DNA from 2 places in the Pseudoalteromonas sp. KS88 genome. Region 1 is predicted to be linked to the other one. Evidence: predicted binding sites of a transcription regulator. Region 1 holds the regulator's gene; the other holds the start of a gene.
The links. Region 1 encodes FliA, which starts transcription of late flagellar genes. Its sites were predicted from a motif close to CTAAAGNTNNNNNNNNNNNNGCCGATA; they were not measured.
Positions count from the first base shown of each region.

Region 1 (10,487 bases):
TATTTTTAGTTATTAAACTGGTTTCAGCCATCGTTGTACCTGGGTTGTTAGTGGGTTTAGTTGTTGCGGTATTCCAGGCGGCAACATCAATCAATGAGCAAACATTGAGCTTTTTACCACGCTTGTTAATTACCATAAGTGCCCTCATTGTAGGTGGTCACTGGTTAACTCAAGAGCTCATGGACTTTTTTACCCGTTTAATAATGATTATTCCAGAAATCGCAGGCTGATATGGATTTCCCATTTTCAGTTATAATTCAGTGGCTAAGTGATTTCTTATTACCATTGGTGCGAATTAGTTCGATGATTATGGTAATGGCAGGTATCGGCGCTAAAAATGTACCAACCCGTATAAAAATGGGGCTTGCTGTTGTTATTACTTTTTTAGTTGTGCCTGTTCTACCTCCCGCTAGTTTTAATGATTTGTTTTCATTTCAAATGCTGCTTGTTGTTATCCAACAAATGTTAATCGGTATCGCAATTGGGTTTGCTTCATTATTGATGTTAAATACCTTTGTGCTTGCAGGTCAAATATTAGCAATGCAAACTGGTTTAGGTTTCGCCTCTGTTGTTGACCCTTCTAACGGTATGAGTGTACCGGCAGTCGGCCAATTCTATTTAATTCTAGCTACTTTGTTATTCTTTGTCTTTAACGGTCATTTAATGATGATTCAAATGGTCGTTCATAGCTTTAATGTTCTCCCGATTGATGGCAGTTGGTGGGCGGTTGACCATTATTGGGATATTGTCACATGGGGTGGATGGATGTTCACGACTGCTTTGGTACTTTCGTTAGCACCATTGACCGCTATGTTAGTTATCAACATGTCTTTTGGCGTAATGACACGTGCTGCACCTCAATTAAATATTTTTTCTATCGGTTTTCCATTCACCCTTGTTGCTGGTCTTGTGATTATATGGGCAACATTAGGAAACTTTATTACTCAATATGAATTCCAGTGGTTAAAAATGGTTGAGTTAATGTGTACTTTAGTTGGTTGTTCACCCTAGGAGCGCATTATGGCTGAAGATTCAGGTCAAGAAAAAACAGAAGAACCCACAGGTAAGAAAATTTCAGAGTCCAAGAAAAAGGGCCAAATAGCGCGCTCGAAAGAGCTCGGGACTATGTTTGTATTGATTTTTTCTGCAATTTCTTTATTGATGTATGGCCCTGAAATTGGCAAGGGGCTTTATAATATTATGGGCCGTATGCTCAGCTTAAACCGCAATGAAACCTACGATACAACAAAAATGTTCTCCGTATGGGGAGCAGTTGCTGATGCGCTTATTTTTCCTATGGCCATGTTTGTATTTATTATTGTTCTTGCGGGTATTATCGGAAACACTCTATTAGGCGGCTTTAATTTTAGTTGGCAAGCAGCGGCACCCAAGGCAAGTAAAATGTCACCAGCTAAGGGGATCAAACGGATGTTCGGCCCTCAAGCGGGTGTTGAATTGGTTAAATCAATTTTAAAGTTTGCTGTTGTAGCTGGTTTTGCAATATTTCTGATCAACACCTTTTTTGATGAGATTTTGCATTTAAGTATCGAAAGTGCACCAGGTAACATTATCCATGCACTTGAGATTTTGGCGTGGATGTTTTTGGGTTTAACGTGTACTTTAACTATTATCGCAGCAATTGATGCACCCTACCAAAGCCACACCCACCATAAACAGCTTAAAATGACCCTTCAAGAAGTGAAAGATGAGTATAAAAATTCAGAGGGTGATCCTCAAATCAAAGCTCGTATAAGGCAAACGCAAAGGCAAATGTCACAGCGTAGGATGATGCAAGACGTGCCAGATGCCGATGTTGTAGTAACCAACCCAACTCATTACTCTGTTGCATTAAAATACGATACAGAGCGTGCAGGGGCACCTATCGTCGTTGCCAAGGGAGTAGATGAGCTTGCGATGCAAATACGTAAAATTGCTAAAGGCAATGAAGTACCCGTTGTGGAGTCGCCTATGCTAACCCGCGCTCTTTATCATACTGCTGAGGTTGGCGAGCAAATCCCCGATCAATTATTCACCGCTGTCGCACAAGTATTAGCTTACGTATTTCAGTTAAAACGCTTTCGAAAAGGGCGTGGGAAGCGACCTACAGAGCTTAATAAAACACTACCTATCCCAGATGCTTATAAATACTAAGTATGCTTTATTTCTATAAGACAGTAACTTGGAATAGTTATTGCAAAATCCGTACAGTGTCAATTTTTTGAAATTGTAGGGTTATGGAATTTAAAGCTGTATTACAACAACTTAATAAAGATAAGAAAGAGTATGCAAAAGGTGTTGGTACGCCTTTATTAGTGCTCGCTGCGCTAGGTATGGTTATTTTACCACTGCCCCCGTTCTTACTTGATATACTTTTTTCGTTTAATATAGCCCTCGCTTTAGTGGTTTTATTGGTTACTGTTTACACCATGAAGCCGGTCGACTTTGGTATGTTCCCTGCGGTATTACTTATCGCAACAATTATGCGTTTGGCGCTTAATGTTGCCAGTACTCGAGTGGTATTACTTGAGGGGCATAATGGCGGCGATGCTGCTGGTAAGGTAATAGAAGCCTTTGGCTCTGTGGTTATCGGTGGTAACTATGCTGTTGGTCTCGTTGTATTCTTAATTCTTATCATTATAAACTTTGTTGTAATCACCAAAGGCGCTGGACGTATTTCAGAAGTATCAGCACGTTTTACCCTCGATGCGATGCCAGGTAAACAAATGGCTATTGATGCTGACTTGAATGCTGGTTTTATCAGTGCAGAGCAAGCACGAGACCGCCGTGAGGAAGTAACGCGAGAAGCGGATTTTTACGGCTCAATGGATGGTGCGAGTAAATTCGTGAAAGGTGATGCGATAGCCGGTATTGTTATTTTAATTATTAATATTATTGGTGGCTTATTTGTTGGCATGATCCAACACGACCTTTCATTTGGTCGAGCAATGGAAGTGTACACATTATTAACCATTGGTGATGGTTTAGTTGCTCAGTTACCTTCCTTACTTTTATCAATCGGTACCGCAATAGTTGTAACGCGTCAAAATGAATCGCTAAATATGGGCGATCAGTTCAAAAGCCAGCTTGGCAACGAGAAATCGTTGTTTATTGCATCTGGCATTTTAATCGTAATGGGCTTAGTACCTGGCATGCCACATTTTGCCTTTTTAAGTTTAGGTGCACTACTAGGCTACCTTGCTTATTACACGCAGCAAAATAAGCTTAAAGAAGCGGCGGCGAAAGAGGAAGAAGCTGCAAACGGTGGCCCTGCTGGAACAGGTGTTGCGAATAAACAAGAACAAAAAGAGCTTGGTTGGGATGATGTTCAACAAGTCGATGTTATTGGTTTAGAAGTAGGCTATCGCCTTATTCCGCTAGTCGATCAATCGCAAGGCGGTGAACTGTTGAATCGCATTAAAGGCGTTCGTAAAAAGCTTTCACAAGAACTTGGCTTTTTAGTACCGCCGGTGCATATTCGCGATAATCTTGAGTTAGACCCTAATGCATACAGAATAACAATGATGGGCGTATCAAGTGGAGAAGGTGAACTTAAGCATGGTGATGAGCTTGCAATCAACCCAGGTCAAGTATTTGGTCCGATCAAGGGCATAGAAACAAAAGATCCCGCTTTCGGTTTGGATGCAGTATGGATCAAAGCGAATCAAAAAGATGAAGCACAGTCATTAGGCTACACGGTTGTTGATGCAGCCACTGTTGTTGCAACACATATTAGTCAGTTATTAACTAACAGCGCTGCGCTTTTACTTGGTCATGAAGAAGTTCAAAATTTATTAGATATGCTTGCTAAAAGCCATCCGCGTTTAGTTGAAGGCCTTGTGCCAGACGTGCTACCACTAACTACAGTGGTTAAAGTATTACAAAACTTACTTAACGAAGGAGTTGCAATACGTGATATGCGTTCAATTGTTCAGACTCTTGTTGAGTATGGCCCGCGAAGCCAAGACCCAGATGTACTAACGGCTGCAGTACGTATTTCATTGCGTCGATTAATCGTGCAAGACGCGGTTGGTATGTCTTCAGAAATCCCAGTCATAACTTTGGCGCCTGAGTTGGAACAGATGTTGCATCAGTCACTTCAAAATGCAGGCGACGAGGGTGCCGGTATCGAACCAGGACTTGCAGAGCGACTTCAACAGTCATTGACTGAAGCGCATCAGAATCAAGAAATGGCCGGTGAACCTTCGATATTGCTAACGTCAGGAATGTTACGCACTGTGTTATCTCGATTTGTTAAGTACACCATCCCAGGTTTACGGGTAATGTCTTATCAAGAGGTACCAGACGAAAGACAGATCAAGATTGTCAGCTCAGTAGGCCAATAATTGATTTAGAAGGGTTGTGAACCATGAAAATAAAACGTTTTTTTGCTAAAGATATGCGTACCGCACTAAAAGAAGTTAAAGATGAACTAGGTGTTGATGCGGTTATTATGTCAAATAAAAAGCTGGCTAATGGCGTTGAGATTGTTGCTGCTGTTGATTACGACAAAGCTGCACCACAAGAGCCAACTCCTCAGCCAGCGGCTCAAGCGCAAAGCAACCCTAATAATTTTATAAAGCCAGCGCCTAAACGTGCTCCACAAGAACCACAGGCTGCGGTTGCTGACAGTTTACAAGCATTGCTTGAGCGTCAATCACCTCGCCCTCGTTCTCCTGAGCTTGCGTCGATGTTCAATCAATCGGGTATTGATACCTCGACGCAGTTTCAATCTCAAGAAACGCATCAGCAGACTAGATACTCTGAGCCAACTAGATCTGTTAATGAACCACAGGCTCATCCAGATTTTGCCCGTAGAGAGCCAACCCCTAAGGTTCGTACTCAGGCTCATAGCTTAGGTTTTGATGATGAGTTAGAAAGTGACTTTGATGATTTAGGCGCTCCTATGCAATCGCATAAAAGCGTAGCAAATCCGCAAAGTGATGAAATGACTTCCATGCGTGATGAAATGAATGCAATCCGACAACTACTTGAACACCAAGTTTCAGGTTTAATGCAACAAGATATGGCGCGTCGTGACCCTACACGAGCTTGTATGATTGACCGCTTGGTAGGCATGGGTATCGAGCATGATGTTGCAGAGCAAATGGCGTGTTTTATTCCTGATGATGTGTCTCGTCAAGAGGCATGGAAAGCGTTATTGCAAATGGTTGAAAACCAAATGCACACAACAAATAATGAAATTTTACGTCAAGGCGGTGTTTATGCTTTAGTTGGGCCTACAGGTGTGGGTAAAACTACGACAGTAGCCAAATTGGCTGCATTGGGCGCGCAAAAGTATGGCGCAGATAAAGTAGCGTTAATTACTACAGATACATACCGTATTGGTGCATATGAGCAACTTGCAACTTATGGCCGAATTATTGGTTGTGGCGTAAAACAAGTAAAAGATGCTAATGAATTAGCAGAAGTTTTATACCATTTACGAAATAAGCGACTAGTATTAATAGACACAGCAGGAATGAGCCAACGAGACTTACGGTTAACTGAGCAACTAAACACGCTAATGCGTAATCAGCGCGTTGATATTCGTAGTTATTTAGTATTAAGCGCTACAGCACAAATTAACGTACTGCAAGAAACCGTAAGGCACTTTAAAAAAGTTCAGCTAAGTGGCTGTATTTTCACAAAGTTGGATGAATCGCTTAGTTTAGGCGAGATTATTAGCATAGCGATTCAAAATCGCCTCCCAATAGGGTATCTTACTAATGGTCAGCGAGTTCCTGAAGATATTCGTGTCGCAAATGCTGAAAAATTGGTTAAAAAAGCAGAACAGTTATATTTAAAAAGAACAAAAGTACAACATTCAAGACGTCAAGCAGTAGCGTCAAGCACAGTAGGGATGTATGATTAACACAGTATTAGATCAAGCAAGTGGCCTGCGAAAGATGAGTCAAAACAATAATAACAGTGTAAAGGTTATCGCTGTTACTGGTGGTAAGGGTGGTGTAGGTAAAACTAATGTATCACTTAATACTGCAATAGCTTTAGGCCAATTAGGTAATAGGGTTTTAGTACTGGATGCCGATTTAGGCTTAGCTAATTGCGATGTGATGCTTGGTTTACGCGTAGAGCGGAACTTGTCTCATGTTCTCTCTGGAGAGTGTGAGCTTGACGAAATTTTAGTTGAAGGGCCAGCAGGTATTAAAATAGTCCCTGCGACTTCTGGTTCCCAAAGCATGGTCGAGTTGTCACCTTCAGAGCATGCTGGATTAATTCGTGCATTTAGTGAGTTGAGCACTGAGTTTGATATTTTAATTGTTGATACTGCCGCAGGTATTTCTGACATGGTGCTGAGCTTTTCTCGCGCAGCGCAAGACGTCATGGTTGTTGTTTGCGATGAACCGACTTCAATAACAGATGCTTACGCACTAATCAAAGTGCTCAGTCGTGAGCATGGTGTGTACAAATTTAAAATAGTTGCCAATATGGTGCGCAGCATGCGCGAAGGCCATGAACTATTTGCCAAACTTTCCAAAGTAACAGATCGCTTTTTAGATGTTTCAATGGAGCTGGTTGCAACCGTGCCATATGATGAGAATATGCGTAAATCTACTCGTCGACAAAAGGTCATTGTAGAGTTATTTCCTAACTCCCCAGCAGCGGTTGCATTTAAAACATTAGCGACAAAAGCAGTAAAATGGCCTATACCTAATCAACCATCAGGCCATTTAGAGTTCTTCATAGAAAAATTAGTAAACGGCTAACTATGACTGCATCGGTGAATAAAGCGATGGGATATCAATCAACAGTAAACTTAAATGCAATTATTGAGAAACATGCTTCATTAGTTAAGAAAGTGGCATGTCATCTCATTGCGCGTTTACCTCCAAGCGTGCAACTAGATGATTTAATACAAGCGGGTATGATTGGATTGATTGAAGCGTCAAAAAATTTCGATACCTCAAAAGGTGCCAGCTTTGAAACCTTTGCTGGCATAAGAATTCGTGGTGCGATGCTTGATGAAATGCGCCGTGGTGACTGGGCTCCACGCTCGGTTCATCGGAACAGTCGAATGGTGGCAGAAGCAATTTCAGGGTTAGAAAGCGAGCTAAACCGTGAACCTAAAGACTTTGAAGTTGCTGAAAAACTTGATATTACGCTTGATGAGTACCATCATATCCTTAGTGATGTAAATTCGAGTAAAGTACTAGGCATTGAGGATTTAGGAGTTGATGAAGATGTTATAACTCCTGTTGGTCAAGATTTTGCACTGGACAAGCCCTTTAATAACGTTAAGAATGAACGTTTTAATGAATCCTTGTTAGCTGCAATAAAGTCTTTGCCAGAGCGGGATGGGCTTGTGCTCTCGCTATACTACAATGATGAAATGAATTTAAAAGAAATTGGGCACATACTCGATGTTAGTGAATCGCGTGTGAGCCAGATACATGGTCAGGCGATGATTAAGCTAAAAGCAAAAATCAATGACTGGATAAACTAGAAGTAAGTAAATATAGGTTCAGACCTCACCGGAGGATGTTTTGGATAAAAACATGAAAATTCTTGTTGTTGATGATTTTTCGACGATGAGACGTATCATCAAAAATCTTTTAAGAGATTTAGGCTTTACAAATGTACAAGAAGCTGACGATGGTTCAACAGCTTTACCCATGTTACAAAATCAAGAATTTGATTTTGTTGTAACCGATTGGAATATGCCGGGTATGCAAGGTATTGATTTATTACGTGCTATCAGAGCTGATGGAACGCTTAAACATATCCCTGTGTTAATGGTGACAGCAGAAGCTAAAAAAGAACAAATTGTTGCTGCTGCTCAAGCCGGCGTTAACGGCTACATTGTAAAACCATTTACTGCCGCAACACTGAAAACCAAATTGGAAAAAGTGTTCGAGCGCCTAGGCTAAATAAATAGGAGAGGCTTATGTCAGCACTTGCTGCGCCTCAGATCAGTTTAGAACAAGCCCGTCAGCTTGTTGTTTACCTTGAAAATGGCGAACAAGAAAAAGCTGACCAGCTAATTATTGATGCGGCTTCTCAAGAGCAATCTGAGTTGTTTGCTGAAGTGGGTAAGTTAACGCGTCAACTGCATGATGCGTTAAAAAACTTTGAACTTGATACGCGCTTATCGGATTTGACGACAGATGCACTTCCAGATGCAAAACAGCGTTTAAACTATGTCATGGAAATGACTGAAAATGCTGCCAACAAAACGATGGACGCGGTTGAAGCAAGTTTACCAATAGCGCAAGAATTAGCAGATGAGATTGCTCACATCAAGCCAACTTGGGATCGTCTAATGAGTCGTGAAATTGAGCTTGGTGAGTTTAAAACACTTTGTCATAGTTTAGATAAATTTATGAGCCATTCTCATACAAAAACAGATGAGTTACAGGGCTTGATGACAAACGTGTTAATGGCACAAGATTTTCAAGATTTAACAGGTCAAGTTATACGAAGGGTTATTGAATTAGTTAGAGAAGTTGAAGATAGCCTAATTCATTTACTTACCGCTTTTGGTAGCCACGAGCTTAGTGGTGAAAAAATAAAAACACCTGCCGAAGCCGTAACACCGCCTGCACAAGATACACTTGCCGGTCCTGAAGGACCAATTATTGACAAAGAATCGCGAGATGATGTAGTCAATGGGCAAGATGATGTTGACGATTTATTGTCAAGTTTGGGCTTCTAAGAGGAGAGCACTGCATGAGCTTTGAAGTCGATGAAGACATTTTACAGGATTTTCTAGTTGAGGCTGGAGAAATCCTTGAGCTTTTATCAGAACAGCTAGTAGAGCTTGAAAATAATCCGGATGATACCGATTTACTGAATGCGATATTCCGCGGCTTTCACACAGTTAAAGGCGGTGCTGGTTTTTTAAGCATGACCGAACTTGTTGATGCTTGCCATGGTGCTGAAAACGTATTTGATTTGCTGCGCCAAGGTGTACGGACAGTCAACTCAGAGCTCATGGATGTTATACTTCAGGCGCTTGATACTATTAATGAAATGTTTGCGACTATTCAAAATCGTGAACAGCCTGCACCAGCAGACCCTGAACTGTTAGCTGTATTACATAAATTAAGTCAGCCCCCAAGTGATGATGAGAACGACCCTGTCTCAGTGCCAGATACAGTTGCAGCCGCACCAGCAGAAGAACCTGCTACGGAAGAACCCAGTGTTAATGATGAAGATCCGTTTGCTTTTGATGAGCTATTTAATGGTGAAGTAGATAATAGCTCAACAGAAGACAACATTGATGAAATTACCGAAGATGAATTCGAAAGCTTACTCGACGAATTGCATGGTAAAGGTCAAAGCCCAATTACTGAAAGTGCTCCAACTCAACCGAGCTCATCTGGTAATGACATAACAGATGACGAATTTGATAATTTATTAGATGAATTACATGGTGTAGGGAGCTTTGGTGAAGTTGCTGTAGATAATGCCCCGGCAACTGGGCAACAAGTTAAACCAGCTGAATCAAAAAGTTCAGTTAGTGATGAATCTGGTGACGACATAAGCGATGATGAATTTGAGGCTTTACTTGATGAACTTCATGGTAAAGGTTCAGCACCTAAAGCAGTTGCAGAGAATGCAAATGCAGTTGAACAGCCTGTAGCAAAAAAACCAGAACCCCCTAAAGAAGCTGTTCAAAAGCCTGCACCAGTTAGTAAGCCGGCCACACCAGCCGCTCCGAAAGCTGCTGAAAAGCCAGCTGCACCAGCAGCTTCGACAGCTAGTGCTGCTAAAAAGCCACCACCACCTCAAGCTGAAACAACCGTTAGGGTGGATACAAAACGCCTAGACGAAATCATGAATATGGTTGGTGAACTTGTATTGGTCAGAAATCGCTTGGTTAGCTTAGCAACAAATACTAATAACGAAGTGATGGGAAAGGCAATTTCCAATTTAGATGTTGTCACAGCTGACCTGCAAGGCGCGGTAATGAAAACCCGTATGCAGCCAATCAAAAAGGTTTTCGGTCGGTTTCCTCGAGTTGTTCGTGACTTAGCAAGAAGCTTGAAAAAAGACATCAATCTATTGCTAGTTGGTGAAGACACAGATTTAGATAAAAATTTAGTGGAAGCATTGGCTGATCCTTTAGTTCACTTGGTGAGAAACTCGGTTGACCACGGTATCGAAATGCCTGATGTTCGTGAAGCAGCAGGTAAATCAAGAACAGGTAGCGTGACATTATCAGCATCTCAAGAAGGTGATCATATACTGCTTACTATTCGTGATGATGGTGCAGGTATGGATGCTGAAAAACTGAAGAAAATAGCAATCAGTAAAGGCGTACTTGACCATGAGCAAGCAAGTCGCTTGTCAGATACCGAAGCATATAACTTAATTTTTGCACCAGGGTTCTCAACTAAAGAAGAGATTTCTGATATTTCAGGCCGCGGTGTCGGTATGGATGTTGTTAAGACTAAAATTAATCAGCTTAATGGCTCTGTAAGTATTCAGTCTGAACTGGGTGTAGGTACCATACTTGAGATAAAAGT
Region 1 covers NZ_PYHV01000016.1:77,376-87,862, forward strand. Annotated here, with positions in the region: gene fliQ (flagellar biosynthesis protein FliQ) at 1-230, shown strand, start outside; gene fliR (flagellar biosynthetic protein FliR) at 232-1,011, shown strand; gene flhB (flagellar biosynthesis protein FlhB) at 1,021-2,151, shown strand; gene flhA (flagellar biosynthesis protein FlhA) at 2,235-4,343, shown strand; gene flhF (flagellar biosynthesis protein FlhF) at 4,367-5,872, shown strand; gene C7Y70_RS10385 (MinD/ParA family protein) at 5,865-6,725, shown strand; gene C7Y70_RS10390 (RNA polymerase sigma factor FliA) at 6,752-7,462, shown strand; gene cheY (chemotaxis response regulator CheY) at 7,503-7,886, shown strand; gene C7Y70_RS10400 (protein phosphatase CheZ) at 7,904-8,671, shown strand; gene C7Y70_RS10405 (chemotaxis protein CheA) at 8,686-10,487, shown strand, end outside.

Region 2 (10,487 bases), on a different contig from region 1:
AAATGAGTCGTTTGTTCGCTTTCATGTAAGCCTGGTTTAATGCTCTCAGTGGTTGATATTTTATTAGCCTCAATCGTGCCAACACGTGCTTTCAAGTACTTTGTCGCTATTAGTTCACGTTTTGGCACTTCAAAAAAATCAGGATCACCCAAGTACTCTGCTCTATCTGCAAAAACACGTTTACCTATTTCAGCCAGTAAATGAATATATGCGGTTGAATTATGCTCAAAACCAATGTCTGGCTTAGTCAGCTCATACATTTTTAACCATTGTAAAATTGCAATACCACCAGAGCTTGGCGGCGGAGACGTTAATACTTCATAGCCATTCCAGCTGGCTTTAATAGGAGTACGTGATTTTGCTTGATAGCCTTTTAAATCTGCTTGGGTAATTATACCGCCATGTTGCGCCATAAAATCGGCGATGATTTTAGCGGTTTCACCTTCATAAAACCCGGCTTTACCCTTATCGCGAATGCGCTTTAGGGTAGCTGCGAGCTCTGGTTGTTTAAAGTTTTTGTTTGCTTTAGCGTTGGCAAAGTAATCAGCAAAATTGATTGAGACATCTTTTTTAGCCATACGAGCAATGTAGCGCTCAATACTACTAGCAAGCTTTGGATGGACAATAAAGCCATGCTCGGCCAACTTAACCGCAGGGTCAACTAAGCTTTGCCAATCAAGTGTGCCGTGTTTTTTATGAGCAAGCCACATACCTGCAACACTGCCAGGCACACCGCTGGCATGAATACCATACACAGAACGATTCTTAATAACATTGCCTTGCTCATCTAGATACATATCGCGATGTGCTGCGCTTGGAGCTGTTTCACGATAATCAATAAAGTCACTTGAGCCCTCTTTATGTATCAGCATAAAACCACCGCCACCTATGTTTCCGGCTTCGGGTAAGGTCACCGCAAGCACAAACTGCGCGGCGATTGCAGCATCAACGGCATTGCCACCTTGCTCTAGTATTGCTCGAGCAGCATCGCTGCTATAGCTATCAGGCATAGCAACTGCAGCCTGGTTCGTTTTTTCTACTGCGAAAAGTGTCAAATTAAGTTGTATTACAATAAAACTAAAAAGCACTAGATACTTGGCACTTACAAACATAGGTCACTCCTTTTATTAACTACTGTTTTTATTATTTATCCATGCTGCACTAATTTTAGGCAAACCACAATTAAACCCTTTTTTGATATAGCACAGCCGGTAACTCACCTTGTTCATCAACATGGGTATAATCTTTAATAAATGTCATTGCTAGTTTTCCCATAACTTTAATTGAAGCCAGATTGTCTTTTAACGCTGTAGCACTAATAGCATGCACTTGGGGTTTTAGAGCAATTAAGTTAGCAATTGCAATAGCCGCTTCACTAGCATACCCCTTACCCCAGCTCGAGCGTTTAAAGCGCCAACCAATTTCAATGTCATTATAATTAGGCGATTCAGTAAAAAAGTCCATCGGCCTTACAAGCACCCAGCCAATGAATTCATTTTGTTGTGTAATATTAACCTGCCATAACCCCCACCCCATCTCAACATTACGATACGCTTGCATACGGGGAATAAATACGTCCTTTATCGTTTGCATGGAGGTAACTTTACCGCGCGATAAATACTTCATCACTTGAGGGTCGCTGTCTAATTCAAATAATAGCGGTGCATCATGTTCATCCATTAATTTGAAATCTAGCCTTGTTGTTCGAGGTACATTCATATTATCCCCTGTATATTATTACTGACTTTAACACTACCTATTTTGACTATAATGACTTTACTTAACAATGTAGTTAATAGAAACAAAATAATTTAATAGAGAACAAATATGAAAAAATTAGCCAGTTTAGTTTTAGTAAGTTCAGTTTTACTGTTTGGTTGTGAAGATGCTAAGGAAGTTAAAGAAGACGCTGCCGAAGCGAAAGCTGAAATGAAAAAAGCGCTTGATGATGCCTGGAATGAAGTTAAAGAGTCGACCAATGAGTTTAAAGGGGATTCATTGAATGAGTTACTCAACGAAAGTAAAAAGCTTGGCCTAGATATGTTTGATGACGGCAAAGAAATTGCCCTCGATGCATGGCTAGAAAGTAAAGAAGCCGCAGGCGAGTTAACTGAAAAGACTAAACAAAAGGCACAAGAACTTGCCGATGAACTAAAAGAAGCGCGTGAAAAACGCGAGCAAGAAAAAAACAACTAGCTGCCAGCCAGCAACTTTTTGTAAGCACTGTTTGATAATAAGAAGGGTAAGGCTTTAAACCTTACCCTTCTTATTTAAAGGCGCTTAATTAAAGCTCAAAATCTTTTTTAAACTTAATACCAAACTCACTGCGGTCGTTACTACGCATAACACCCACGAAACCAGATTGCTGTAAACGGCCTACATCATAAACTTCATTAAGTACATTTTCACCGTATAAGGTTACTTCCATATCGCCATAGGCATTCAAATATGAAATATTAAACCCAACCAGTTCACGCGAGTCAATTTGCTCGCTTTGATTATAAACTGACTGGCCTTGCATATCACTGCGATAAGAGTAGTTGGCGTTTAACGCAACCGTAGCGCCATTGTCTAAGTCAATGAAGTAAGAAGGCGCAACCATCACAGTCCAACGCGGTGTAAGTGCAGGCGAATCGCCTTTGCCAATACCTTGTACACCTTCATCTACTTTAGTGATTTCAGAGTCTAAATAACCCACAGCACTGCGAATTGTAAAATCATCTGTTACTGCAACAGTAGTCTCTAACTCTATACCTTGAGCTTTAGATTGACCTGCATTCTCAACAATAGTTACAAAACCACCACCGGCAGTAGGGTCAGAAAACGGTAACGCCAAGTCAGTATAGTCAGTAACAAATACTGCTAGCATCATAGATACATCTTCATGAACTTGGCCTTTTAAGCCCAACTCATAGTTAATGGCTTTTGTCTCATCAAACGATACAAACTGATCAGGACCACCAAATGGGCGTGGTGGGAAACCACCCGTTTGATACCCTTTTTGAACTTGACCATACACATTCAAACCATTATCTAAACGGTAAGATGCGTTTACATCCCATGTTATGGCATCAAAGTCAGCTGAGACAAATTTACGCTCAGGGAAACTTGGGAATAAAGCATTGGCTTCTTTTTCATCTTTTGAGTAGCGCAAACCACCACCAACGCTCAGCGCGTCAGAAAGGTCATAGCTGGCGTTAATATACGCTGCGTATGAATTAGTTTCTTGGTTTACATCAAAATAACCATAGTCACCAAATGAAGGGGTTACACCATCATTTAACAAACCATTAGGTGTGTTCCATGGACTAAATACAAATGGGCCTGAGCTTGTGAACCCGTCCTCATTAAAGTAATAAAGACCCGATACGAAGTCCATATCAGCAAATGTGCCATTTAGTTGGATTTCAAATGAATATTGATCTGCACCACCTTCTTCAGGGAATTCAGATAAATTAAGTGCAACAGCATCATCATCTAGCCCACCTTCGTATTCTGATGTGCGGTAGCTTGAAATAAATTTAGCTGTGTACTCGTTATTAATATCCCATTGCGCAGAGACTGATGTTCCCCAACCAGAATAAGAAGTAGATTCAATGCCTGCTACAGTCGTAGCTAAGTCATCAGGGTCTTTTGGCAGCATATCAGCTGTAAGAAGTGGGAAATCACCGTTACCAGGGTTAGAAGCATCTAACGGCGTTGTAAGCTCAATTGTATAAGGTGATTGTCCTGACTCATTATCAACGGCATCTAATGAGACTACCAGTGAAAAATCTGTAGTTGGTTGCCATTTAATCGCAACACGACCACTGGTTTCCTGTTCTTCGCCAATTTCTTTTTCTGGATTAGCTAAGTTAATCGCCTTACCTACGCCATCACGTTGTTTGTAAGATGCACTAGCTGACATACTAAGCTCATCTGTCAACGAGTTATTAAAATATACATCGCCAGCTATACGTCCACGAGAACCTACTTTAGCAGTCGTCGTTGCAATGCCTTCATCACCTGGTTGTTTAGTTATAATGTTAACAGCCCCACCAAGTGTATTACGGCCATACAATGTCCCTTGTGGTCCACGTAACACTTCTACACGCTCAATATTTGGCAATGACAAGTTAGAGCCCATTTGACGGCCTAAGTAAACGCCATCAAGGTATACACCTACACCAGGATCAGTAGTGATGATGTGATCTTGCAAACCAATACCGCGAATAAATACCGATGCATGAGCAGCATTACCTACCCCATAGCGCGTAATATTTAAATTGGGTACGTATTTACCAATATCTTCTAAGTTGCTCATATTAGCTTTATCAATCAAATTTTCACCGATTGATGTAACGGCTGTTGGAGACTCAAAAATGCTTTCTGTGCGCTTACGAGCTGTGACTTCTATTTTTTCAAAAGCATCCTGCTTTGCAGTGGTTTTTTCATCTTGTGCGTAACTAGGTGCAGCAAAAGCCGTAAGCATGGCAATACTTAACTGAGATAGGTGGCGTATTTTCAATGTATTCTCCAAAGGGTACCGTGTGTGGAAGTGCCTAGTAAATTTCAGGCATAAAAAAAGACACTTAATTAAGTATCTTACCTCTGGAGGGGTATTATATTTCACTTTTGTGAAAAATGGTATAATTAACGCAGCTAAGCTGAATTAATTTAAAAACCTATATCAAAAAATTCTTATAAGCAAAATATCTTACCTATTTAAGGCATTTGACTTTCTTTTTGGTTTTTCATCGCTAACTTGCTCTTTTACGACTAAAATGTCTTTGAAATCAACCTATCTTTAAATACTTAGGATACACAATGAAAAAACTTCCTATTGCTATTGCACTATGTGGTGCTCTTACATCAGCAGCTTCTTTTGCGGAGGTGCGCATCAACGGTTTTGCCTCAATTGTTGGTGGTAAAACAATGGATGATGATGCGACCCTATATGGGTATGATAATGACATCTCCTTTAAAAATGAGAGCGTATTTGCACTTCAGCTATCTGCTGACTTGCAAGACAAACTAAGCGCAACAGCGCAAATTGTCGCCCGTGGCGAAAATGACTTTGATGCTGAGTTCGAATGGGCTTATTTAACATACGAATTTACCGATGAGCTGCAACTCAGTGCAGGTAAAATGCGCGTGCCCTTTTATCGTTATTCGGATTTCTTAGATGTAGGTTACGCCTATCGTTGGATTAGGCCACCGCAGTCTGTTTATAACATTCCTTTTTCAACATACGAAGGCTTAAGTCTGTTACATACCTCAACTCTGGGTGATTGGGATTCTACAGTACAAGCTATTTATGGTGGCTATGATGGCACCATTGCAGTTGTATCTGTTAATGGTGATACTGAACTTAACGACATTGCTGGTATCAACTGGACCCTAAGTTATGACTGGTTCAGTGCACGCGCAGCATACTTTGTTGCAGATACATCTATTGCTATTGAAAATGATACTGATACTGGCATAGCCCTTAATAATTTAGAGCAAACCTTGCGTGGTGCAGGCTTCGCTGAGCAAGCAAATGATATTGCTATTGATGAAGACAATGGTTCATTCTTTGCGATTGGTTTCTCTGTTGATTATAACGATATTTTATTTGATGCCGAATACACTGAGTTTGAAGTAGATAACAGCGCATTAGCTAAACAAACTCAATACTACACCTCTGTAGGTTATCGCATGGATGAGTGGACTGTTCACTTCACTTATGAAAATAACGATGATGAACATGATAGCAGCCGCTACAATGCCCTCACTGCTGTTCCTCCTTTGAATCAAGGTATTAACCAAGTACTAGAAGGATCAAAAGCGAAAAGTAACGTATACACAATTGGCACGCGTTATAACTTCCATCCATCAGCTGCATTCAAAGTAGATTTCAGCCGCTTTAAAGACGATATCACTGATACAGAGACCGATGTTGTTGCCGTTGCTGTCGATTTGATATTTTAATTGGAGTTTATGATGAGAAAATTATTTTTAGCCACAGCATTAACTGTTTGCTCATTAAACACGTTTGCGGAAGTTGCAGTGATCGTAAACCCTGCAAATTCAAATCAACTGGATGCAAATGCCATTAAAAAGATCTACCTAGGTAAAAGTAAATCTTTCGATGACGGGGTAAAAGTGAACCCAGTTAATCAGGATGGCAATAGCGTTGCAGATGAATTTAACGATAAAGTGGTCGGTAAGTCCGGTAGCCAATTAAATGCGTATTGGTCAAAGTTGGTATTTACAGGCAAAGGCACACCGCCAGAAAAGCTAAGCAACGATCAAGCTGTTATTGATTTTGTCAGTAGCAACACCGATGCCATAGGCTATATTGATAGCGCAAAAATCACTGATAACGTAAAAGTTGTCGGTAAATTTTAAATAACGTTACCCTATCAAAAAACCACCTAGGCTTAGGTGGTTTTTTATTATTACACTGATAAATTTTTATGCCAGGTTTAGTTTATTCCACCTTAAACTTCGCTGTAGCATCAAGTAAGTTATCTGACAAATAATGAAGGTTCTTGGCAACATCTCTCACTGCTGCTAATGACTGCATTGTGTCTTCGAAAGACATATGCATATTCGACACATTATCAACTACCATTGCCGCTACTGAAGTTTGCTCCTCTGTTGCAGCTGCAATTTGCGAGTTCATACCATTAATTTCGAGTATTTGTTCTGCTATTTTTTCAATTGATATACCCGTATTTTTTGCTGCGGTAGCATTATTTGTTGCCATATCTCTCGCTGAGGTCATGGCATTGACCGACTCGTTTGCAGCGCTAGTTAAGGTATTAAGTAGCTCACGTATTTCGTTGGTTGATTTAGCAGTTCGTGATGCAAGCTCTCGTACTTCATCTGCTACAACCGCAAAACCACGACCTTGTTCTCCAGCTCGAGCTGCCTCAATAGCCGCATTTAGAGCGAGTAAATTAGTTTGCTCTGCAATGGCCGTTATAACATTTAAAATTTGAGTCACATTTTTTGTATCATCAGCTAACTTATTGATGGTAGTCGCCGCGTGATTGATTTCATTACTAAGTGTTTGAGATTCTGAAACCGCCGTTTGAATTTGGCTCCGGCTTTGATCGACTTCTTGCTCTGCTGTTTGCGCAGCACGAGATGCACTAGCCGCAGATTGAGAAATATCACCCACGCTCTGTTTCATTTCTTCCATTGATTGTTTAACGACTTCAGCATCAGAAGCCTGCTTGCTTGTAGCTCTTTCGGCTTGCTCCATCCCTTGCACTAAACGCGTAGAGTTTTCCATTAGCGGTTCACACACAGACATTACATCTAACACTGAACCTCTTAAAAGGGTAATAAAGGAGTTGAAATTAATTGCAACTTGCCCTATCTCATCCTCTGAGCGCACAGTTAACTGTGTGCTTAAAGAACCTTTACCTTCACCTAATAACCTTAAGTTATCTGCTGCGTCACTGGCAGCTGCACCAATGCCTCGTGCAATCCAAACTGCCATGAGTAATAACAGTGATAAAGATACTAAAGACACAACTAGCATTAAAGTCAGCGCTTTATCAGAACGCGCTTTGGTATTTTTCACTAACTCGAAAAAACGGTCATCTGCACGCTCTTGGGCGTTTTTAAAGCTCTTAAGTACTGAAGTGTAGATCTGGGTTTTAGTCTGAGCTTGTTGCTGTATTTTACTAAAGTCAGCAGTTCCATCGATCATACCATTGGCTATTTGCGATGAAATTTTTGAATAGTTACCTAACTGGTCACGCACTTTACTATCGATATAGTTATTACTTATCGCCGTAATTTTATCGATATTGCTCATTAATTTTTCATAGGTGTCGCTGGCTTTATCAACTAATTCTTGTTCACCAAAAGTAACTGCCTGGGTGTATAACTCATCAAGTTTTTCTAGCAACACAACATTTGAAGAGGTTAGCTTAACAACTTGGTAAGATGTTTTTTCCAACTCATCTAATGACCCGCGGTTGTCATCCATGGCAACGTAATTTATCAATACAATCACCACAAATGCTATAACCGCAATACTGGTGATAGCATGGATTTTTTTTGTGATACTGATATTTTGAAAAGACATGCTTGACGCCATTCGTAGTACCTTAATTATTTTAACTAAAAGTAATATCGGCTATAGAGCCTAATTCATTAGCTATATTTTTAATTTATATAGCTTTTTAATTATATTTTCTGCTTTCAATAATGCTTATCCACAATAAGCTATCCTGTATCAGATAACCGTGCTCAAACTTGCCATGAATAAGTTTTTATTATTAGTAAACACATTAGCTTATAGTTCGGCATTAAGCAAAAATTGACTTGTTTGCTACGAGTTCATTGCTAATCATTTTAGGCAAATATAGAACCAGTCGATTTCTACTAAACCACTTATTGAGTAGAAATCGAGTCAATGAACTAACTTGGTTTAATAGAGGCACTCTTAGAATATACTTTTCAAGAGGTGGAGCTTAGCTATAAATATATAGGAGATAAAACATTGTATTGAAGCGGATGTCCAAATACTTAATCTTAAAACAAAAAAACCAGTAACATCGCTGTTACTGGTTTTATAATATGGTGCGGTTGGGGGGACTTGAACCCCCACGCCCTAAAGCACTACCCCCTCAAGGTAGCGTGTCTACCAATTCCACCACAACCGCATTTTTAAAGTTTTCACTTTATTTGTTAAACTCTTTGATTTACTTGAGGCTTGTAAATCGTTTAACTCAAATTTTATTACTTAATTAGGTACGTCAGATTTTTCATTAGTAGAAGTCACTGGAACGTCATCTTCTACAGGAGTAACAGTCTCAACTACAGGAGCTGCTTCTAAGTTTTCCCACTCATCACTTTTCTTGATTTGATTCGCAGTCAGATTACCTAGGACAATACTTAAAACAAAGAATATTGTTGCTAAAGCAGTCGTTGTTTTAGTCATAAAGTTACCTGCGCCTGAAGAACCGAAAACAGTTCCTGATGCGCCTGAACCAAATGACGAGCCCATATCTGCGCCTTTACCTTGTTGAATTAAAACCATACCAACAAGCGCTATCGCTATAACTAAATAAACTACTAATAAAATTTCGTACATCTTATACGGTCCTTTTTGCACTCTCACAGATCGCAGTAAATGAATCTGCTTTTAAACTAGCACCGCCTATTAAGCCGCCGTCTATATCTGATTGTGCAAATAATAATTCGCTATTTTTTTCATTTACACTGCCACCATAAAGGATGGTCAGCCCTTGTGCTAAATCGCTATTTAAATCAGCAATTTTATCACGGATAAATTTGTGCACATGCTGTGCTTGTTCAGGCGATGCAGTCTTACCTGTGCCAATGGCCCAAACGGGCTCGTATGCTACCACAGAATCTTTCAGTGCTGCTAGACCTAATTCATTAATTACCGCATCAATTTGTGCAGCAACTACCTGTTCAGTTTGTCCTTGCTCACGTTGCTGTTCACTTTCACCTACACAAAGAATAGGTGTTAACCCAACCTGCTGTGCACGAGCAAACTTTTTAGCAACAGTGCTATTGCTTTCACCAAATATACTTCGGCGCTCAGAGTGACCAACCAATGTGTGACTAGCACCTAAATCTTTAACTAACTGAGCATCAACTTCACCGGTAAATGCACCTGGTTGATTTTCAGAAACTGTTTGCGAACCTGTTGCTATACCACTTGCTACTAGCTGTGAGATCAACGGGTAAGGTGGAAATATTACAACATCTAAATCGGTTGATTCTACGTTTTTGATTGCACTAGATAACTGTTCAACAAGTTCTAAAGAACCGTTCATTTTCCAGTTTCCAGCTACCATCGGCTTGCGTAATGCCATTTTTCCACTCCAGATTAGAAAGCGGGCGAGATAGTAACTCGACTCGCCCAAAGTTACAAGAGGTTATTGTTCTTAATCAGTTTGTTTGCTCATAGATTCGACAACATCCGCTATTTTACGAGCACTATCAAGCACCATTTTCTCTTCTTCAGCTTCAACCATAACGCGAACCACAGGTTCAGTACCTGATTTACGCAATAATACACGGCCTTTGTCTGCTAATTTAGCCTCAACCTCAGTAACTGCAGCGATAACTTCTGGTGCTTGCGTTGGATCAGTGCCTGCTTTGTAGCGTACATTGATCATTTTCATTGGGTACTTAGTAAACCCTGCACCTAAATCTTTTAAAGTGCGGTTTTGCGCAACCATGGCAGCAAGTACTTGCAGGCTTGAAATAATACCATCGCCCGTACTAATAAGATCTAGATTAAGTACATGGCCAGAACTTTCGCCACCGATTTTCCAACCTTTTTTCTGTAGTAATTCCATTACATAGCGGTCGCCAACTTTACTTCTTTCAAAATCAATGCCTTTGGCTTTTAATGCATTTTCAAGGCCCATGTTTGACATCACAGTACCAACAACCCCGCCACCGAGCATATCGTCTTGCGCTGCCTGGCATGCAATAATATATACAATGTCATCACCATCAAAAAC
Region 2 covers NZ_PYHV01000011.1:99,344-109,830, forward strand. Annotated here, with positions in the region: gene ggt (gamma-glutamyltransferase) at 1-1,112, opposite strand, end outside; gene C7Y70_RS07385 (GNAT family N-acetyltransferase) at 1,183-1,719, opposite strand; gene C7Y70_RS07390 (hypothetical protein) at 1,828-2,196, shown strand; gene C7Y70_RS07395 (TonB-dependent receptor) at 2,285-4,507, opposite strand; gene C7Y70_RS07400 (porin) at 4,807-5,952, shown strand; gene C7Y70_RS07405 (phosphate ABC transporter substrate-binding protein) at 5,965-6,372, shown strand; gene C7Y70_RS07410 (HAMP domain-containing methyl-accepting chemotaxis protein) at 6,455-8,080, opposite strand; tRNA gene C7Y70_RS07415 (tRNA-Leu) at 8,564-8,648, opposite strand; gene secG (preprotein translocase subunit SecG) at 8,729-9,079, opposite strand; gene tpiA (triose-phosphate isomerase) at 9,081-9,830, opposite strand; gene glmM (phosphoglucosamine mutase) at 9,903-10,487, opposite strand, start outside.
Region 2: a site for FliA is predicted at 8,114-8,140, ahead of C7Y70_RS07410 (HAMP domain-containing methyl-accepting chemotaxis protein). Genes of this name have one in related genera too.